DNA from 2 places in the Lactobacillus sp. wkB8 genome. Region 2 is predicted to be linked to the other one. Evidence: predicted binding sites of a transcription regulator. Region 2 holds the regulator's gene; the other holds the start of a gene.
What was found. Region 2 encodes HrcA, which represses chaperone genes, less so after heat shock. Its sites were predicted from a motif close to TTAGCACTCNNNNNNNNNGAGTGCTAA; they were not measured.
Positions count from the first base shown of each region.

Region 1: LACWKB8_RS03030 (ATP-dependent Clp protease ATP-binding subunit) is a predicted target of HrcA. The motif match lies at 1,678-1,704, and genes of this name have one in related genera.

Region 1 covers NZ_CP009531.1:605,232-608,655, reverse strand. Annotated here, with positions in the region: gene ptsP (phosphoenolpyruvate--protein phosphotransferase) at 1-1,009, opposite strand, end outside; gene LACWKB8_RS03040 (phosphocarrier protein HPr) at 1,009-1,275, opposite strand; gene LACWKB8_RS03035 (hypothetical protein) at 1,389-1,571, opposite strand; gene LACWKB8_RS03030 (ATP-dependent Clp protease ATP-binding subunit) at 1,746-3,424, shown strand, end outside.
Region 2 covers NZ_CP009531.1:1,113,086-1,116,509, reverse strand. Annotated here, with positions in the region: gene truB (tRNA pseudouridine(55) synthase TruB) at 1-182, shown strand, start outside; gene ribF (riboflavin biosynthesis protein RibF) at 201-1,133, shown strand; gene hrcA (heat-inducible transcriptional repressor HrcA) at 1,269-2,318, shown strand; gene grpE (nucleotide exchange factor GrpE) at 2,331-2,918, shown strand; gene dnaK (molecular chaperone DnaK) at 2,937-3,424, shown strand, end outside.

The DNA.
Region 1 (3,424 bases), 510 kb from region 2:
CCATGGTTCTGATAATAACTTGTTTACCGTGCATTCCTTCAATAACTTCCTTGTAGGCTTCAAATTGTTCATCCTCAGTCGGGAAGTCTTTTGAATCCATATACAAGAACTCAGTTCTGTATAATCCAACGGCTTCAGCACCATTATCATTTACACCCTGCATATCATTTGGCGTACCAATATTAGCAGCAATTGTGAACTTCTTGCCATCAGCTGTGACAGAAGGTTCATTCTTTAATTTTTCCCATTCAGCCTTTTGCTTTAAGAAATCAGCACTCTTTTGCTTATAATCAGCGATTTGACTATCAGTTGGATCTACAATCACGTCACCATTAAGACCGTTAACTGCAACAGTCTCACCATTTTGAACATCTTTGGTAATAGAATCTGTACCGACAACTGCTGGCAATTCCAAAGAACGTGCCATAATTGCTGAGTGCGCAGTTCTACCACCAATGTCTGTAACAAAGCCCTTAACGTATTTCTTATTTAATTGAGCCGTATCACTAGGGGTTAAGTCGTGAGCAACCACTACAACTTCATGGTCAATAGAAGCTGGATTTGGTAATTCTTTACCCAGTAAATGAGCCATGATCCTCTTAGAAACATCGCGAACATCAGCTGCACGCTGCTGCATGTATTCGTTATCAGTCATGCCTTCAAAAATTGTAATGAATTTTTGCGCAGTTTCATCAAGAGCAGCTTCACTATTAACCTTCTGCTCCTTAATTTCATTTTCAATTGCACCCGTAAACTCAGGATCATTTAGAATCATTAAGTGAGCTTCAAAGACTTGAGCTTCATCTTCACCTAAACTCTTCTTCGCACTATCGCGAATTTTTTCAACTTCAGCAGTAGAAACTGAAATTGCTTCTTTATAACGAGCTAATTCACTATCAACATCACTAACTGTGGCTTTGGTGAATGAAAGATCTGGTTCAACCAAGAGATAAGCTGGTGCTACAGCAATACCATCACTTGCAGCAATTCCTTTTAATGTCTTGGTCATTATTCAGCCAAACCCTCTTTTTTCATTGTTTCAGAAATAGCATTGATTGCATCTTTTTCATCATCACCATCAGCACTGATAGTAACATCAGCATTCTTACCAACACCAAGTGACATAACACCCATGATTGACTTTAAGTTAACTGATTTACCATTGTATTCCAAGTTGATATCTGAACCAAACTTAGAAGCAGCTTGTACTAGCAATGTAGCTGGACGAGCATGAATACCTGTTTCTGCAACAACATGAAAATCGCGTTTTTCCATTATATATATCTCCTTTGAATTCAAAAAATCAAACCGGTAGTAAATACCTATTCGCTTACTTAGACTATCATTTTTTTGTGAATTAGACAACATAAATGTAACAGTTTACATCATTAAACTTCAGTCTTGGTTTGCGAATAAATTATTTTACCGCCCCTCAAAGCCTTTCCGGTTATATTTTGCCTTTTGCCAAAAGACCTTAATGCAGCTTGAAATTCAAAAGCATTTTGCGGGTCAACTTCATAATGATCAAGTTCCCCATTTGCCAACTGCTCTAAAATTTTTTGATAATCCATTTTACCACCGCTTTTTTTAAACCGATATCATTACAGCAATTTTTTTGATTTTGCCTAGAATTATTTTATCATATTTAAGCTACTTACAAATAATAAGAAATAAGTTTTAGCACTTGATTATTGCGAGTGCTAATTATATAATTTAGTAAATTGATATGAAAGGCGGTAATATAATTGCTTTGTCAAAACTGTCAAAAACGACCAGCCTCCATTCACCTTTTTGCAGAAGTTAATGGACAGCGTCGAGAAATTAATTTATGTGGACAATGTTATCAACAACTTAAACAACAAGGAAATATTAATATGAACAATGACAATAACGGCTTCTTCGGCGATCTCAGCGATTTCTTCAACTATAATGGCAACGCTGGTAACCCAGGGGATCCTAGAATGAGTACTGGTGGTCCGGGCAACGCTAACGGCAATAATGGTGCTGGCGGTGGTCGGTCACTGCTTGATCAGTACGGAACAGATCTAACCGCTCTAGCAAGAAAAGGCAAAATCGATCCAGTAATTGGCCGTGATAAAGAAATTGCGCGCGTGATAGAAATTCTGAACCGCAGAACTAAAAACAACCCAGTCTTAATTGGTGAAGCCGGTGTCGGTAAAACAGCTGTAGTCGAAGGCTTGGCCCAACAAATTGTCGATGGCTCGGTACCTGCCAAGCTGCAAGATAAAAGAATCATATCACTAAATGTAGTTTCTTTAGTTCAAGGTACAGGTATTCGCGGTCAATTTGAACAGCGTATGCAGCAACTACTTAAAGAAGTACAAGGCCATGATGATATTATTCTCTTTATTGATGAGATTCATGAAATCGTTGGTGCAGGCAATGCCGAAGGCGGAATGGATGCCGGCAACATCATTAAACCAGCCCTCGCCCGTGGTGATTTGCAACTAGTTGGCGCTACCACGTTAAAAGAGTATCGGGAAATTGAAAAAGATTCTGCTTTAGCAAGACGTTTCCAACCAGTTGATGTCAAAGAACCATCAGTAGCTGAAACCATCCGTATTTTAAAAGGTATTCAAAAGCGCTACGAAGATTATCATCACGTTCACTATACTGATGATGCGATCAAAGCTGCTGCAGAATTGTCTGAGCGTTACATTCAAGACCGGTTTTTACCTGATAAAGCCATTGACCTACTCGATGAAGCTGGTTCACGAATGAATTTAACCATTCCTTATGTTGATAAAGAAAAAATGAAGGAACGGATTGAAGCAGCGCAAAAATTAAAGCAGGAATCATTAAAGAATGAAGACTACGAAAAGGCCGCATACTACCGCGACCAAATTGAAAAATATAATAAAATGAAGGATCAAAAAGTTGATCCAGATAAATCTCCGGTAATCACCAGTAAGATTATGAACAAGATTGTCGAAGAAAAGACTGGTATCCCTGTTGGAGATTTGCAAAAGCAGGAAGAAAACCAGTTACAAAACTTGGCACCAAATCTTAAAGCGCATGTTATCGGTCAAGACAAAGCCGTTGACAAGTTGGCGCGGGCAATTCGCCGGAATCGGATCGGTTTTAACAAATCTGGTAGACCAATCGGCTCCTTCCTCTTTGTAGGACCAACGGGAGTTGGTAAAACCGAACTTGCCAAACAACTGGCTAAACAAATGTTTGGTTCAGAAAATGCTTTAATTCGGTTTGATATGTCTGAATACATGGAGTCATACTCTGTTTCTAAATTGATCGGTTCTGCTCCGGGTTATGTTGGTTATGAAGAAGCTGGACAACTTACTGAACGAGTACGTCGTCACCCATACAGCCTAATACTGCTTGACGAAATCGAAAAAGCTGATCCTGCTGTTATGAATTTGTTCTTACAAATACTTGATGACGGTCG
Region 2 (3,424 bases):
AGGACTATAGTCACTCTGATCTCAGTGAAACGGATTGGACTAAGGTCAAAAATGGCGCTGCTATTTACTTGAAAACGAATGCAAAAAAGGTGGCATTACGGTACAATAATAGCGTTAAGGCAATTTATCAGAAAGATGGTACCATGTATCGCCCTTATTTAATGCTTTTACAAAATGAATAAGTGAATGAAGGTCTTATTATGGAAATAATCCATTTAACATATCCCATTAAGAAAAATATCTTCCCCCAGAAAATAGTTCTTGCTTTGGGTTTTTTCGACGGCGTTCATCGGGGACACCAAGAAATAATAAAAGCTGCTAAAAAAAAGGCACAAGCAAAACATTTACCTCTTGTTGTGATGACGTTTGATCGCCACCCCAAAGAAATTTATCAAAATAAAAACGTTACCTACATTGATACCTTGTCGGAAAAGGCATATAAAATGCAAAAGCTTGATGTCGATTATTTATTAGTAATGCACTTTAATAACGCATTTTGCCAGCTGACGCCACAAGAATTTGTGGACGAAATCATTGTTAAATTGCGCACTGATACTGTCGTTGCCGGCTTTGACTATACCTATGGGCCCAAAAATATAGCCAATATGAAAAACTTCCCTGAATTTGCTCAAGGCAGATTTGCTATAGTTGATGTTCCGAAACAGTCTTATGACGGAGAAAAAATTGGTTCAACAGAAATAAAAAAGGCGATCAGTGCTGGAGAAATGGAATTAGCAGCTAAATTATTAGGTTTTCCTTATCTAATGTCTGGCTATATTGGACATGGACTGCGCAATGGTCATAAATTAGGTTATCCAACGGCTAATTTAATTTGGGAGCCCAAAAAAGTAGTCCCTAAAGTAGGAGTTTATGCCACCAAAACTAAAATTAGAGGGAAATGGTATGACTCTATGACAAGTGTTGGTTATAATGTCACTATCAATGATGGTCAAAAACTATATATTGAATCAAATTTATTTGGTTTTGATCAAGAAGCTTATGATGAGGAAATGCTAATTAAATGGTATAAGTATACCCGTGGCGAAATTAAGTTTGATAGTTTGAAGGAATTAAAAGAGCAGATGAGTCGGGACGAGTCAGAAATTACAAATTATTTTGCAAATCATAAGTAATTATATTATCAGACTTAAAAGATAACGGTTTTTAATAAAAAAGTTAGCACTCAGCTTGACATTCTGCTAAAAGCTAGTATCATAATAATTGTTAGCACCTGAGAAGATTGAGTGCTAAAAGTGAGGGCGATATTTATGTTGACCGAACGTCAAGAATTAATTTTAAAAACAATTATCAATGATTTCACGCAGACACATGATCCTGTTGGTTCAAAAACAGTCATGAATCAATTGCCAATTAAAGTTTCGAGCGCAACAATTCGCAATGAAATGGCCGTTTTAGAAGAAAAGGGCTTAATCGAAAAAACCCATTTGTCAAGTGGTCGTGTTCCTTCTACTGAAGGGTACAGGTACTACCTTGATAACTTGGTAGAGCCCTTACAAATATCTTCTTCTGTTTATAAGAGAATCATTAATCAGCTAGATCAGCCATTTCATCAGGTAAATGACATTGTGCAGGAAGCTGCCAAAATTTTGTCTGATTTGACTAATTACACTGCTTTTGCGGAAGGTCCCGAAAATAGTGATTTAACTATTTCAGGATTTAGAATAGTCCCGCTTTTTAGTAGACAAATAATGGCCATTCTAGCAACTAGTGACGGTGATGTTCATAATCAAGTCTATACGTTACCATATAATGTTCATGGTGATGAGATTGAACGTGCCGTTCGAATGATTAACGATGAATTAGCAGGTAAAACTTTAAGTGAAGTGACACCTGAATTTCTGGAACAGACTTTAGGTAAAAAACTTAAAGTTAGTCATGTTGCCGAATTAATTGAATTGGTAAAAGATGTTATTAGCGATGCTGCTAGTGAGCAAATGTACGTTGATGGTCAGATTAATTTGCTCAATAATATTTCTTTAAGCGATGTTTCTAATTTACGTTCATTATATGAGTTGATTGAGCACAATGATTTGATTTCAAGTATTTTGAATAATGAAGCAAGTTTAAAAAGTGATAGGTATCCAGTAAAAGTAAGTTTAGGCTCTGAACTATCAAATGACTTGTTAAAAGATTACAGTCTGCTTACAGCTGAGTACAGTGTCGGCTCACATGGCAAAGGCATAATAGCTTTACTTGGACCTGATAACATGCCATATTCACAAGTAATAGGACTCCTTGAATACTTTAGAAACGAGTTAGCAAAAAAGTTGCTTGAATATTATGGTAGATTTAAATAAAGGAGGTTAGCCTTGAGTAAGGAAGAAAAAACCAAAAAAGACGTAGATGAAAATCAACGTCATTCTGAGAAAACCCAGTCACCAAAAACAGATTCAAAATCTGAGGCTAACAAGAAAACGAAGCCTGAAACTTCAGAAACAAAAATTAAAGAAAAATTGACTAAGTTACAGGCGGAAAAAGATGATCTTGAAGATAAGTTCTTGCGCAGTCAAGCAGAAATGCAAAATATGCAAAATCGTTATAATAACGAGAGAGCACAACTTATTAAATATGAATCACAGTCTTTAGCCAAAGATGTTCTGCCAGCAATGGACAATTTAGAAAGAGCTTTAGCTACCAAAGTTGATGACGAAGCATCAAAGCAACTTAAAAAGGGTGTACAAATGACCCTTGATTCACTGGTTAAAGCGATGAAAGATCACGGAATTAGTGAAATTACAGCTGAAGGTGTAAAATTTGATCCTAATTTACACCAAGCTGTTCAAACAGTTGTGGCTGAAAATGACGATCAAAAAGATCATGTTGTGCGAGTTTTGCAAAAAGGTTATTTATACAAAGATCGTACTTTAAGACCAGCAATGGTTGTTGTAGCACAATAATTGAAAGGAAGCATATCAATGTCAAAAGTTATCGGAATTGACCTCGGAACTACCAACTCAGCGGTTGCTGTTCTTGAGGGTAAGGAACCAAAAATTATTACTAACCCAGAAGGAAATCGGACAACTCCTTCAGTAGTAGCTTTCAAGGATGGAGAAATCCAAGTCGGTGAAGTTGCTAAGAGACAAGCAATTACCAATCCTAATACTATTTCTTCAATTAAGCGCCACATGGGTGAAGCTGATTATAAGGTGAAGATTGGAGATAAAGCGTACACTCCGCAAGAAATTTCAGCAATGATCTTGCAGTATATCAAGAAATTCTCTGAGGATTATTTAGGTGAAAAAGTAACAGAAGCTGTGATTACAGTTCCTGCATACTTCAATGACGCTCAACGTCAAGCTACTAAGGATGCTGGTAAAATTGCCGGCCTTGATGTTAAGAGAATCATTAACGAACCTACTGCATCTTCACTTGCTTACGGTCTTGACAAAGATGCTGAAGATGA